2 regions of the Bacillus cereus group sp. RP37 genome follow, and region 1 is predicted to be linked to the other one. Evidence: riboswitches for the same ligand, from Rfam matches in the RefSeq annotation. Region 1 holds a riboswitch; the other holds the start of a gene.

Region 1 (7,111 bases):
CAAAAATGAAGGAGGTTCATAATACGATACATCCGTTTGAAATAAGAGAATCTTCTGTAAGAAAGGGCATACACAACAAAAAAAGAATAAGAAATCGTTTTCACAAACATTTCATTTGAAAAATGTTATCAAACCCCCTACAATCACCTTATACTCACTCTTACAAGTTGCTATTTTAGGAGGACTAATCATGACAACTAGCAATACGTACAAATTTTATTTAGACGGAGAATGGAGAGAAAGCTCTTCAGGAGAAACAATCGAAATTCCATCTCCATACTTACACGAAGTAATTGGACAAGTACAAGCAATTACTCGCGGAGAAGTAGATGAAGCAATTGCATCTGCAAAAGAAGCTCAAAAATCATGGGCGGAAGCTTCTCTACAAGATCGCGCAAAATATTTATATAAATGGGCTGATGAGCTCGTAAATATGCAAGATGAAATTGCCGATATCATTATGAAAGAAGTCGGTAAAGGATATAAAGATGCGAAAAAAGAAGTTGTTCGTACAGCTGACTTCATTCGTTACACAATCGAAGAAGCTTTACATATGCACGGAGAAAGCATGATGGGCGATAGCTTCCCTGGCGGAACGAAGTCTAAACTTGCGATCATCCAACGCGCACCACTTGGTGTTGTATTAGCAATCGCACCATTTAACTACCCAGTAAACTTATCTGCTGCAAAACTTGCACCAGCATTAATTATGGGTAACGCTGTTATTTTCAAACCAGCAACTCAAGGTGCAATTAGTGGTATTAAAATGGTTGAAGCACTTCATAAAGCTGGCCTTCCAAAAGGTCTTGTAAACGTAGCGACAGGACGTGGTTCTGTAATTGGTGACTACTTAGTAGAACATGATGGCATCAATATGGTATCGTTCACAGGTGGTACAAACACAGGTAAACATTTAGCGAAAAAAGCTGCAATGATTCCACTTGTATTAGAACTTGGTGGTAAAGACCCTGGTATCGTTCGCGAAGATGCTGACTTACAAGATGCTGCAAACCATATCGTAAGTGGTGCATTCTCTTACTCTGGTCAACGTTGTACAGCTATTAAACGTGTACTTGTACACGAAAACGTAGCGGATGAGCTTGTTGGCTTATTAAAAGCGCAAGTAGCTGAACTATCAGTTGGATCTCCAGAACAAGACAGCACAATCGTTCCATTAATCGACGACAAGTCTGCTGACTTCGTCCAAAGCTTAGTTGACGACGCTGTTGAAAAGGGTGCAACAATCGTTATCGGTAACAAACGTGAGCGTAACTTAATTTACCCAACATTAATCGACCACGTAACAGAAGAAATGAAAGTTGCTTGGGAAGAGCCATTCGGCCCAATCCTTCCAATCATCCGTGTTTCTTCAGATGAGCAAGCAATTGAAATTGCTAACAAATCAGAGTTCGGCTTGCAAGCAAGTGTCTTCACAAAAGACATTAACAAAGCATTTGCAATTGCTAACAAAATCGAAACTGGTTCTGTTCAAATTAACGGACGCACAGAGCGCGGCCCTGACCACTTCCCATTCATCGGTGTAAAAGGTTCAGGTATGGGCGCACAAGGTATTCGTAAGAGCCTTGAGTCTATGACACGTGAAAAAGTAACTGTATTAAACTTAGTTTAATCTTATATGTAGAAGCTGATCTAGTTTTAGATCAGCTTCTTTTTATTTCACGATTTGTTTTTCCATAGGTAAATTCACACCTTCTACAGAAATTTGATACCCTAGCCATCGCTCAGCAATATGTTCAAATGATGAAACTGAGCCTGTTGTAAAAAATCGATGCTTCGGATTAAGATTGTCAGACAGAATTCCTTTGTGCTGTAAAATTGTGCTTAACTCTATCGCTGTTTCTTCTGCAGAACTAATAATCGTTACAGCCTCTCCTAACTCCTTTTTTATATAGGACTCTAAAAGTGGATAATGCGTACACCCAAGAATTAACGTATCTATATCTTCCTTCGTTAATGGCAGTAAAGCTTGTTTCACTTGCTGCATGACATATGCTGTGTCTTCTAATTGATTTTCTACAACTGTAGCTAAAGTCGGACATGCATGACTATGCACTTCCAAATATGTATCCAGCTCGTGTAATGCTTGTTCGTACATATTAGATTTTATCGTACCTACAGTTCCAATTACTCCAATTCTCCCTTTCTTTGTCACTTTAATTGCAGCTCTTGCTCCCGGATGTATAACACCAATAACCGGGATGGGAAGTGCTTCTTGCAACGCGGTCAATGCTGCAGCTGCACCAGTATTACATGCTACAACTAGAGCTTTTAATGGAAACTGCTTGAGGAACTCAACCATTTCAAATATGAAAGATTGTACCTCCTCTACACTTCTCGGCCCATACGGACAACGATCATTATCACCAATATAGTAAATGCTCTCTTTAGGCAATTGTCTTATAATTTCGCTCGCAACTGTTAATCCCCCAACTCCCGAATCTAATACACCTATTACTGAATGTTTATGACATACAGACATATACTTCATCCCCTTCTCAATCTTCTAGCGCCAATAACATTTATTATATTATGAAAATTCAATATTACATAACAATCCCTCTCCCTTTTAATCACAAACTCTTCCCTATAATCTGATTATTTCTATATCCATTGACGTATAAAAATTCATTTGTTACTCTTAAAGACGTTAATTTAATATTTAAATCCTCATTCGTATCTCGGTGAGGTAGAGGTTGCAGTCATTAAGAGTATCATTTCTGGAGATGTAGTGGCATTGATGAAGGAATGAGAAAGGAATGATTGCCGAAGTAAGCCCGTGTCCACCATGCACGCTTGCTGGGTCTGCATTTAATAAGTGCAGAACTGTCACAAACGAAACGTTTCGTTTGTGGAGAGCTATCGAGAGGTATGTCGTGGGTTTCTTATAAGATAGAAAGCATGTAGCGGCAAATTACGTGCTTTTTTTGTTTTGTTTGGGACTTCTCTTCTCTACTAAGAAGACATACATATCTCCTCGCTTGACTTGGTTATACTAACTTTGGAGGTATTTTCTATGCAACAAAAAAAATGGGGCTTTTGGGTACTAACAGCTTTCGTTGTCGGTAACATGGTTGGCGCTGGGATTTTCATGGTGCCAAGTACGTTGGCACAAACAGCAAGCCCTCTCGGTGTCACTTTAGCTTGGTTAACAACAGGGTTTGGTGTTTTAATGCTAGCTCTTGTTTTCGGTAATTTAGCAATTCGTCGTCCTGATTTAACGACAGGACCACAAAGTCATGCATATGCTTTATTCTCAACACCAAAAAAGAAAAAAATGGCTGGTTTCAGTATGGTATGGGGATATTGGGTTGCAAACTGGGCAAGTAACGTTGCCATCATTACATCTTTCGCGGGATATTTATCACTCTTCTTCCCAATTATGAAAGATACACGACTACTCTTTTCAATCGGCTCGTTCGATATAGAAGTCGGAAAACTAATTACATTTACGATTTGTTCCATCTTACTTTGGGGAACTCATATTATATTAACAAACGGTGTAAGCGGAGCTGGAAAGCTAAACTTCTTAGCAACAACAACGAAAGTAACTGGATTCCTTTTATTCATCGTCGTTACGTTATTTGCATTCGAAGCTTCTAAGTTTGGACAATGGTACACACCGATGATCGATAAATCAGGTGTATCACACGGCCTTCTTTCACAAGTAAACTTAGCTGCTCTTACAACGCTTTGGGCATTTATCGGAATTGAATCGGCAGTACTTTTATCAAACCGTGCTACCTCTCCTAAAACAGTAAAACGCGCAACAGTTGCAGGATTACTTATTACAGTTGCGATTTACTTAGGAATTACAATTTTAACAATGGGTGTACTTCACGTTGATACATTACAAGCTTCTGAACGTCCATTAGCAGATGCATTAAACGCTGCAATGGGTCATGGCGGCGGGAAACTGATGGCATTACTTGCTCTTACTTCCCTATTCGGTTCTATATTAGGCTGGATTTTATTAAGCTCAGAAGTACCGTATCAAGCAGCAAAAGAAGGTTTCTTCCCTTCCTTCTTCACAAAAACAAATAAAAAAGGAAGTCCAATTTACTCATTACGATTAACAAACATTATGTCGCAAGTGTTCTTATTCTCAACGTTATCAGGAACTATTGCGGAAGCTTATACATTCGTTATTACCGTATCAACACTGGCCTACCTCATTCCATATCTCGTTTCACCAATCTTCCAGTTAAAACTAGTCGCAACTGGTGAAACATATAAAAATGAAATGCGGGCAAGAATTACAGATGGTATAGTCGCAGTAATCGCACTTTGCTACGCACTATGGGTTATTAAAACAGGAGCATCCGATATAAAAACGTTCCTTCTCGGAATTGGTTTATTCGTAATCGGCTTTGCTTTCTATCCATTAATGAATCGTGATCAGAAAAAAAATAACGAAAAGAAAAACGAGCAAGTTGCATAACGCAATTTGCTCGTTTTTTCTTTTGTAAAACATATATAATAGAACAAAGAGGTGAAAACATGTCAATTGAATCGTTATGGAGCAGTCGCTTCCAACAACATATTCAAAATATCATTACATACTTTGCACGTATGATTAACGGTTTACTATATAGCTTTATCTTCGTTGCCTGTATAGGTGCTTACTATTACGCAAAGTTTCTTAAGACAGCTCCTTCTAAAGGACTATCTTTACTACTCATCACGATTGTACTTACATTCATTATAACGAGATGCCCTATCCGTACATTTATTCAGAAACCTGATGCTGTCTATTTACTCGCACTAGAAGAGAAATTAACATCTTATTTTAAAAAATCTCTTCTATATAATTACATCATTCAGCTTTTCCCATTATTATTTACGTTCCTTATTCTCGTACCACTTGCACTGCAATCATTACAATTAACTGTACCTTTCTTATGTACAATCTTTATCGTTTTAATGATTACGAAAGCTTGGAACATGTACATACATTGGATGTGGCGTGATGGTTATGAAAAAAATATATGGCTGATCATCCGTATTACTTGTAACGCCTTACTCATTTACATGCTGTTTTATTCGGCAAATGTTCTCATATTAGGCGGATTGCTCTTGCTACTTGCTTTCCTGCTTCTATACACGAAAAAACAGCCTACAAAACGAATACCGTGGGATTACATAATCGAACAAGAAGAGAAAATGGACGTTCGTTTTTATCAATTTGCTAGCATTTTCACCGATGTTCCGCAACTGAATAAGCAAGTAAATAAAAGAAAATGGCTTACAAATTGGATTGAACCTTTATTACATAAAAAAAGAGCAACTTTCTTCTATTTACATACACTAGCATTTTTACGTGGAAATGATTATTTTGGTATATATATTCGCTTAGGGTTAATCGGTGCTTTCGCCCTATACTTTATTCCAAATATATACGTAAAAGGTGCTATTGCTTACATCGTCCTATATATGATTTCTATGCAGCTTCGTTCTCTATGGAAATATTTTTCAGGAAATATTATTGTAGCATTATATCCAATTGATACTGAAAAACGAATGCATCAATTTCTTCGCTTAATCTTTATATTGTTAAGTATTCAACTCATTGTATTTTCAATTGTTATACTCATTGCTACGGGACAATTACTGCATGCTTTGATTATTATGGTGATCGGGGTAATCTGGATCAAATTTATTATTGTACCAAAAACGAAGCAACGTATTTCTTCGTTTTAACGAAAAGAAATATCTTAAAAGCCAAGGAGCGAATAAATTTTCTCCTTGGCTTTTTATTTTTAATTCTACACCTATCAAAAATCCCGGTAGGTTCGTCCTGTTTTTTCTTAAGCATAGAGTGCTAGACACCCCGCCTTCCCCTCCGGTGTTTTATAGCTTAATTATGATTTTTACATACAAAAACGATAATACATGTTTACGTCCTAATAAAAAGGGTATGTATTAAATTAACAGGGCAAAGGAACTGGAGGGAATGAAAAAACATGAATTAAAGTTTCACTTTATAAAAGGCATTGCTCAAAGAAGATTCTGGAACCGATACTATAATGTAAGGAGCTGACTGCAATGAGTAAAAAAATTGCTATTTTAATAACGGATTATTTCGAGGATACAGAATACACAGAGCCAGTAGAAGCTTTTAATCAAAAGGGATATGAATTAACAACTATTGAAACGGAAAAAGGGAAAACGGTACACGGTAAACAAGGAAAAAGTGAAGTCGTGATTGATAAAAGTATTGATGATGTTTCTCCAGAGGACTTTGATGCCCTCTTCATACCAGGCGGGTTTTCCCCAGATATACTTCGTGCAGATGAACGGTTTGTTCGCTTTAGTAAAGCATTTATGAATGCGGATAAACCTGTTTTTGCTATTTGTCATGGACCTCAGCTACTCATCACTGCACAAACACTTGAAGGACGTGATGTGACTGGATATAAATCTATTGAAGTCGATTTGAAAAATGCCGGTGGAAATTTTCATGACAAAGAGGTTGTCGTATGCCAAAATCAGCTAGTAACAAGTAGACAACCAGAGGACATCCCAGCGTTTATTGAAGAATCGTTGCGTATATTAGGATAGCTACTTTGATTAACCTCCTTTTATTTATATGAAAAAATTTAATCAGTGGGGTTTCATTCATCCCCCACTGATTATTAGCCCTCACCAACTGGTCGTTTACAGGCAAACAGACCTCCACAAACAGCGGAATAAATAAAAAGAAGGGAATCTAAAAGTTCAGTTTTAATAATTTTTTGGATCCCTCCTTTTTTCGTCCCAAAATTTCTAATCACTATTCATAGGCAGTTCTCATATAGTGAAAATGACTATACCATTCCAATCCATAATTTAAATAATCATTTTGCACATATATAAATACAAAAGATGGGAGCCTTATTTATGAATAACAATCCACCTTCAACGCCCCCAAATCCTACAGAAACAAATAATCGTGAAGTAAGCTTGCAAACGTTACGCGTCATTGGACTTATTGTACTGATTAGCGGCTACATATTAGTAGCTCTTTCTGAAGTAGGAACGTTAAAAAATCTTTTGCTACAGCCTAGCACTACTCCAAATTTAGCTGAAGTTGATCCGTTTTAAAAATTATATA
Region 2 (7,111 bases), 860 kb from region 1:
CGTGAGTATGATTTCCATAAAGGGATATTAGAAGACGTACTACCATTAACAATTGGCGGTGGTATCGGACAATCAAGAATGTGCATGTACTTCCTACGTAAAGCACATATTGGTGAAGTTCAATCTTCTGTATGGCCTGACGATTTACGTGAAGCTTGCAAGAAAGAAAACATTCATCTGTTTTAATAGAATTATGAGGGAGAGTAGCTCAGGGATAGAGCTATCCTCCCTTTTTTGTTGTGTAAACGAGTGGTTTACAGAGAGTTTTACTAATGGTTTCTTTCATTTATATCTCTTTTTATGTAATAATTTGTTAAAGGAGGGGACGTTATGAGCATAGGAGAACAGCTGAAAAAATTACGAGAACTAAAGGGGTTTTCGCAAGAGGATGTTGCTAAAAAGATTGGTGTGACGAGGCAAGCAGTGTATAAGTGGGAAAATGATAAAAGCTTTCCGGATATTGAAAATTTGATTTTATTGAGCGAAATGTATAATGTTACGCTTGATGAATTAATAAAAGGTAATCAAGATTTAAAAGAAAAAATACATATTGATGAAGAAGATGAGGATTTTGAGAAAGAGAATGAATTTGGTTTTTATATTGGATGTGGTTTGCTAATTGTGAGTGCTTTCATTGATTATGAAGGAATGCAAGAGATCTTATTAGGAATTTCACTATTCATGATGGTTTTTTACACTGACATGAAGAAAGTTATTTTGAATGAGTTCCGATCGTTTTTTAATAGAAAAGATATATATGATAAGAAGTGAGAAGAGTCCGTTATATTTCCTAGGAAAGGGTATAACAAGTAATTGAATTGTTTTATAATGATTTTGGGATGTTGATAGTATGTTAAAAAGTTCAAACAAGCATAACCCCGTTCTAAAGCTAGGACGGGGTTAAAAATCTAAGTTTTATTCAACAATAGTGCTCTTTTTATTGAATAAGAATTTTCTTCAAATATTTTCACTTCAGTAAAGGTTTTTTATAAAACATCACCTACTTATTTGTTACCGAGTTCTTCCGCTAAACCGATTAAAATTCCTTCGGTTCCACGAATGTAGCAGAGTCGATACGAGTTCTCATACTGAACTACTTCGCCAACGAGCTCTGCACCATGCTTAGTAAGTCTGGATACCATTTCATCAATGTCTTCAACGGTGAACATGACGCGCAGATAACCGAGGGCGTTTACAGGAGCTGCCCGGTGATCTGCTATAGTAGGTGGGGTGAGAAATCGCGAAAGTTCAATTCGGCTGTGACCATCTGGCGTAACCATCATAGCAATCTCTACGCACTGGGAACCGAGTCCTGTTACGCGACCAGCCCATTCACCTTCAACAGTAGCTCGCCCTTCGAGATTCAAGCCAATCTCCTCGAAGAAAGAGATTGCGTTATCAAGGGATTCTACAACGATGCTGACATTGTCCATTCGTAGTAATCTGTTGTTTGTCATAGTCTTTATCTCCTTATATGTATAAATTTATTATCTAATTATCCTTATAATTATACTAAAATCTCTTCTAAACAAAAAACACCTTGTCACAGTGTAGGAAAATGTGACAAGGTGTTTTCGGGTATAGTATATAACACCTTGTTAACGAACAACACTTCCTAAATCCTCTACTATTGAAATATGCGCGAACTTTATTTCGTGAATGCTATCATTTCAAGAATTTGATAATGTAGTTGCTATTCGATAAAATAACTTCGAGTTTCCCACAAAATATTCCTATCCTGTACGCAAATGGCTCGATTGTTGTAAATAACTTTCTTGTCACTCTATACAAAGCAAACAGCTTTCTATTTATATAGGAAGGAAATAGATTAATATGGGTTTGTAAGCTGTAATCCAAATGTAAAATTAACTCATCTGAACCAAAGGCTCAACTTTCGCCATAAATGATTGATGCAGTGCCTCCACACCTGTTACTAAATGAAGGCGGTCAATAACGACAGACACTTTAATTTCTGATGTACTTACCATTTTAATATGAATATTTTCTTCTTTTAAAGTAGTGAACATATTCGCAGCGACACCTGGGTTAGATACCATACCTGATCCTACAATTGATACTTTTGCTAAATGATTTTCATATTCTACAGATTCATAGTGTAGTGTTTCTTGATTTTGTTCCAATACCTCTAAAGTTTCTCTTAAATCATTAGAGTGGATTGAGAAGGAGAGGTGAACAGTTCCTTCATTTGTAATACTTTGAATGATGATATCTACATTAATATGTGCCGCTGCTAATGTAGAGAAAACTGTTGAAAGTGCACCTTGTTCCAATCCTTTCATTGTGACGCGTGTAATATTATCTTCAAATGCAATACCTTTAACGATTGATTGTTGTTCCATGTTACATTCTCCTTTTACAATTGTTCCGTTTTCTTGTTCCATACTTGAGCGAACTTCTAAAACGACATTATGATTTTTAGCAAACTCAACCGCACGCGGGTGTAATACACCAGCACCGAGGTTTGCAAGTTCTAACATTTCGTCATAAGAAATTTCATCTAATTTATAAGCGTCTTTTACAACTCGTGGGTCCGTCGTGTATACGCCTGTCACATCCGTGTAAATATCACATTTTTTTGCTTTCAGTGCAGCGGTTAATGCAACAGCAGTTGTATCAGAGCCACCGCGTCCAAGTGTTGTAATTTCATGTTCTTCACTGACTCCTTGGAACCCAGCTATAATAACAATCGTGCCTTCGGCAAGATAAGATTGAATACGATCTGTATGAATGTCAGTAATCCGTGCATTACTATGTACAGATTCTGTCGTAATACCAGCTTGCCATCCTGTTAATGAAATTGCATGATAGCCTTTTGCTTGCAGTGCCATCGTTAATAATGAAATAGTTACTTGTTCTCCTGTAGATAGAAGCATATCCATTTCACGTTTACTTGGATTTTCTGTAATAGCGTTAGCGAGTGCGACAAGTTCATCCGTGCTTTTTCCCATTGCTGAAACGACAGAGACAATGCTATGACCTCGTTCATATTCTTCAATAATTAAATTTGCTACATGTTGAATGCGTTCGACGCTTCCGACAGAAGTGCCACCAAATTTTTGAACAATTGTTTCCATTACAAATTCCTTCTTTCGTCTATTTTTAAGAATAGATTAGGAAATATATAAATCCCAATACTCCTGTAGTTACCAGAAAGACAAACAAAAAACACCATCTCAAATAAGTGAGGATGGTGCTGTTACAGGAAAAGGGAAACAGAAAACGGAGCTAATAAAAAAACCGCCAAAAAAGGAATATCATAAAAAATGATATCTCTTTTTTGTAGATAGCTCTTCATACGTACACGTCTGTACATATGACAGTTCTGTTTCTATTCGAAAACAGCCCCAATTGATAAATGCAGAGAAATTTATCAATTTCGGCAATACTTCCTTTCATCTAAGTTCATAGACATCTCTGTGTCTCCATTAGACTACTCATAAGTATCGCAACCTCTATCTCACGTTTTAGGCGAGAGTGTTTGATTTATGAAGTTGTTGGTAACATTTGTTTTATAATAATTTAAATTTTTCGGGGAATCAAGTGTTTTATATATATTTTAAAAATTCTTTCTTTTTTTATGGGGAAGTTTGTGAAAAATGTAGCAAAATAAATTCATTGCATGTACATTAAATTTATAGTGCATTGGAGGTGGAAGAATGAAGAGGGAAAAGCCTATTTATGTTTCGGCAGAAATGAACACAACAATGGAGAAATTATGGGAATATACGCAGGAACCAGATATACATACAGAGTGGGATGCCCGCTTTACTGAAATTTCTTATTTAGAGAAAAAAGAAGGAGAACCACAGAAGTTTTTATATAAAACAAAGATCGGATTTGGACTTGAAATAGCTGGAGAAGGGGAATCAATAGGTGAGATAAGAAAAGAAACGGGTGAAAGAATTTCTTCTTTAAAATTTTGGACAGATAGTAAATTATCTCTTATTCAAATAGGGCGTGGTTATTGGAAGTATACACCGACCGAAGAACACATTCATTTTGAGACGCAATATGATTATGATACGAGGTTTGGTCGTATAGGGAGTGTAATAGATTCCTATATGTTTCGTCCGTTATTAGGTTGGGCGACAGCTTGGAGTTTTGATGCTTTAAAATTATGGTTAGAAAAGGGACTTCATCCTAGATTACTAATTAGAAAAACAATGACATATTGGCTCGTATGTTTTTTATTTGCTTTTGTATGGATGTATCAAGGGATAGTGCCGAAACTAGTTTTTACTCATTCAGAAGAAGTAAAGATGCTATCTGTGATGATTGGTTCAACTGAACATAGTATTTTTGTACTTAAAATAATTGGATTGCTAGAAATTATTTTTGGTGTCATATGGCTGTTGCCATTTCCAAAACAAAAAGTATTTATCGTACATATTTTTATGTTAATAGCCTTAATGATAGCGGCAGGATTTACGAATATCGTAAGCTTTACAGAGCCGTTTAATCCAATTACATTAAATATCCTACTGATAGGGTTATCGATTGTTGGTTATATAAATAGTTTTAATTTACCAAGTGCAAAAAATTGCAAGAGGACGAGAAAGGGATAATGTATGGCTAATATTTATGAGAGATTACTAGGAGATACTTATAAAAAACTTCATCCAGAATTACAGAAGCGGTATGCGATTACAGAAGATAATAGTTTCACAGGGGAAGGAAAGATGGATGAAATTTATGGAGGCTCTTTTTTCGTAAAATTAATATTAAAAATTGCATCGAAATTCCGTATGTTTTTCTCTGAGCGGGGGAAGGAAGTGCCATTTACAATACATAATACTGCTGAGCGAGATGAACATGGACATGAACTTGTGCGGTGGAATCGTACTTTTTATTTTCACAATAAGAAAAGATATTTTAATGCCGTTATGCAGTTGGATGAAGAGAATAATGAAATTGTGGATTGTTTTGGTGAACCGCACATACTTGTTTCTACATTGAATTTTCATATTGATGAGGTGGGGGCAATGCATATTTCTTCAAAGAAACAATGGTTTTTTATGTTTGGAAGAAAAATACCGTTACCTAGATTTTTATACGGAGAGGCAAAAATTGTAGAAAGTTATGATGAAACACTACAATGTTTTCGAATTCATGTACAAGTACGTAATCCGTTAATCGGTTCATTATTTTCATATAAGGGAACATTTGTGGAAAGGAAATAAATAGAATGAAAAATATAATAGTTGGGCTTGCTTGTTATATTATTTTTCTAATATGTGAGTGGTCAAATGTAAACCCAGTTGAAGCAATTATTTTATTATCTATTTTGTTATTTATACCGATGTCATTTTGCATTATTGATAAGAAAACAAGAAATGGATCGTATGTATTCTTTTATAAATTTGTATCGCTTTTATTTCCAATCGCAGCAATTAGTGCAATGCTAGCTTTCGTAACAAATCACTATTTCTTTGCACTACTTTGGTTTGTATATACAGGAATTGTTGCGTTATTTGGTGCAAGTAGATTGCTAGAAAGAGGATGGAAACCGTTAGAAGAGACGGCTATCGATAGTGCGTTTATGTATTTGTTTTTAGGTGGTTTTTGGTTTTTTGCTTCAGTAGCAAAGCTTTCCATTATGGACTTTAGTTCTGATATTGTTTTGCTTACCGCTGCACATTTTCATTATTCGGCATTTTTATTGCCGTTATCAGCTGGTTTAATTGGGAGAAAAAGAGAAAAGAGAAGTAAAGTGTATGATGCTATTATGTTTATCATCGTCATTTCACCTATGACAGTTGCAATAGGAATTACATACTCAAGGGTATTTGAATTTTTTGCAGTGTTCCTATATTTATGTGCGATTTATAGTTATGGTATTTATGTTTGGCGCACGAAATTTAATGCTATTAGTGCAAAGATTCTCCTAATCATATCGTCTAGTACACTCATGGTAACAATTATGTTTTCACTTATATATTCGTATGGGAATTTGACACATGTAATGACGATTACAATTGCTCAAATGGTTTGGATTCACGGTGTTGTCAATGGAATTGGAGTAGCGTTACCAGCATTTGTCGGTTGGATGATTGAAAAGAATGCTCCGAATTATAAATATTACGGGAAACCAATGAGCAGGTTAAGAGGAAATGCGACAGTTGGGGAAGCGTTTTTATATAACAGACATTTAATAGATAGCAAGGAATACAAAGGTTTAGTTGATAAAATGAATGATTTTCATAGTGAGGTATTTGACACGAAGAAGATTCCTTTAAGTATTATTCGATTTTATGAAAATACAAAAGAGTATGAGTTACAATCGCATATTAAATGGAATCGTTGGTTCCGCCCGCTTGCATTTTGCTATGAGAAAATCAGTAAACGTATCGAACAAATACATTTAGGAATGGGCGGCAAGTGGGAAACGATGCATGGCTCTATCGTTGGGATAATAGATGAGAAGGATGGAAGAGAGGATGTAAGGGCTTGGCTAAGAAAAAATGAAGCAGGAGAATCTATTTTTTTAGCTCTTTACTCAAAACATACACATGAGAATGAGACATACATGAATATCGGATTACCTTTACCATATTCGAATATGACAGGGGTTTTGAAATTATGTAATAAGAGTAATGATTTAATCATTACTAGTAAGCTGAGAAGAAATGGTAAGGGAGATGAGGGGATATATTTACATACGCGTTTCTTTACAATACGTTTACCGTTAGCAGAGACTTTTGTTATTAAAGAGGGCACGAATCACATATTAGAAGCTAATCATAGAATGTGGATATTTGGAGTTAAGTTTTTAGAAATTGATTATGAGATTAAGAAAATAGAAGGGAAGTAAGAAAAGCTTGGAGAGATTCCAAGCTTTTTTACGTATGCGTAATTGTCATAGCAACTTGTTTATCCAAGTCTCGGTCCCAAACACGTTGAATTTCAAACGTACCTTTTTCAAAAAATAATGGGAATCTTTCTTTAAACCAATCTTGCATAGGAAGATTTAATGCTGTATCGATTGGTACCCATAATAATTCGCCCTCTGGAGGGTCCATAAGAAGTTCGCCTTCAAATGAATCTGTCCAATAGTTGAATACCATATATCGAACATTTCCCTTCGGATTTA

What was found. A riboswitch is a leader RNA that binds a small molecule or an ion and turns the genes downstream of it on or off. The one in region 1 is predicted to bind lysine.
Positions count from the first base shown of each region.
Region 2: linked by a shared signal. The riboswitch ahead of QCI44_RS19320 (aspartate kinase) and the one ahead of QCI44_RS23910 (amino acid permease) in region 1 are both predicted to bind lysine.

Region 1 is NZ_JARVHP010000001.1:4,524,519-4,531,629, forward strand. It holds gene gapN (NADP-dependent glyceraldehyde-3-phosphate dehydrogenase) at 191-1,630, shown strand; gene racE (glutamate racemase) at 1,673-2,500, opposite strand; lysine riboswitch at 2,701-2,888, shown strand; gene QCI44_RS23910 (amino acid permease) at 3,035-4,459, shown strand; gene QCI44_RS23915 (ABC transporter permease) at 4,519-5,718, shown strand; gene QCI44_RS23920 (type 1 glutamine amidotransferase domain-containing protein) at 6,064-6,579, shown strand; gene QCI44_RS23925 (hypothetical protein) at 6,898-7,101, shown strand.
Region 2 is NZ_JARVHP010000001.1:3,663,143-3,670,253, reverse strand. It holds gene asnA (aspartate--ammonia ligase) at 1-186, shown strand, start outside; gene QCI44_RS19330 (helix-turn-helix domain-containing protein) at 331-771, shown strand; gene QCI44_RS19325 (VOC family protein) at 1,005-1,457, opposite strand; gene QCI44_RS19320 (aspartate kinase) at 1,866-3,095, opposite strand; lysine riboswitch at 3,298-3,484, opposite strand; gene QCI44_RS19315 (DoxX-like family protein) at 3,678-4,586, shown strand; gene QCI44_RS19310 (DUF4166 domain-containing protein) at 4,590-5,201, shown strand; gene QCI44_RS19305 (YndJ family protein) at 5,207-6,832, shown strand; gene QCI44_RS19300 (8-oxo-dGTP diphosphatase) at 6,861-7,111, opposite strand, start outside.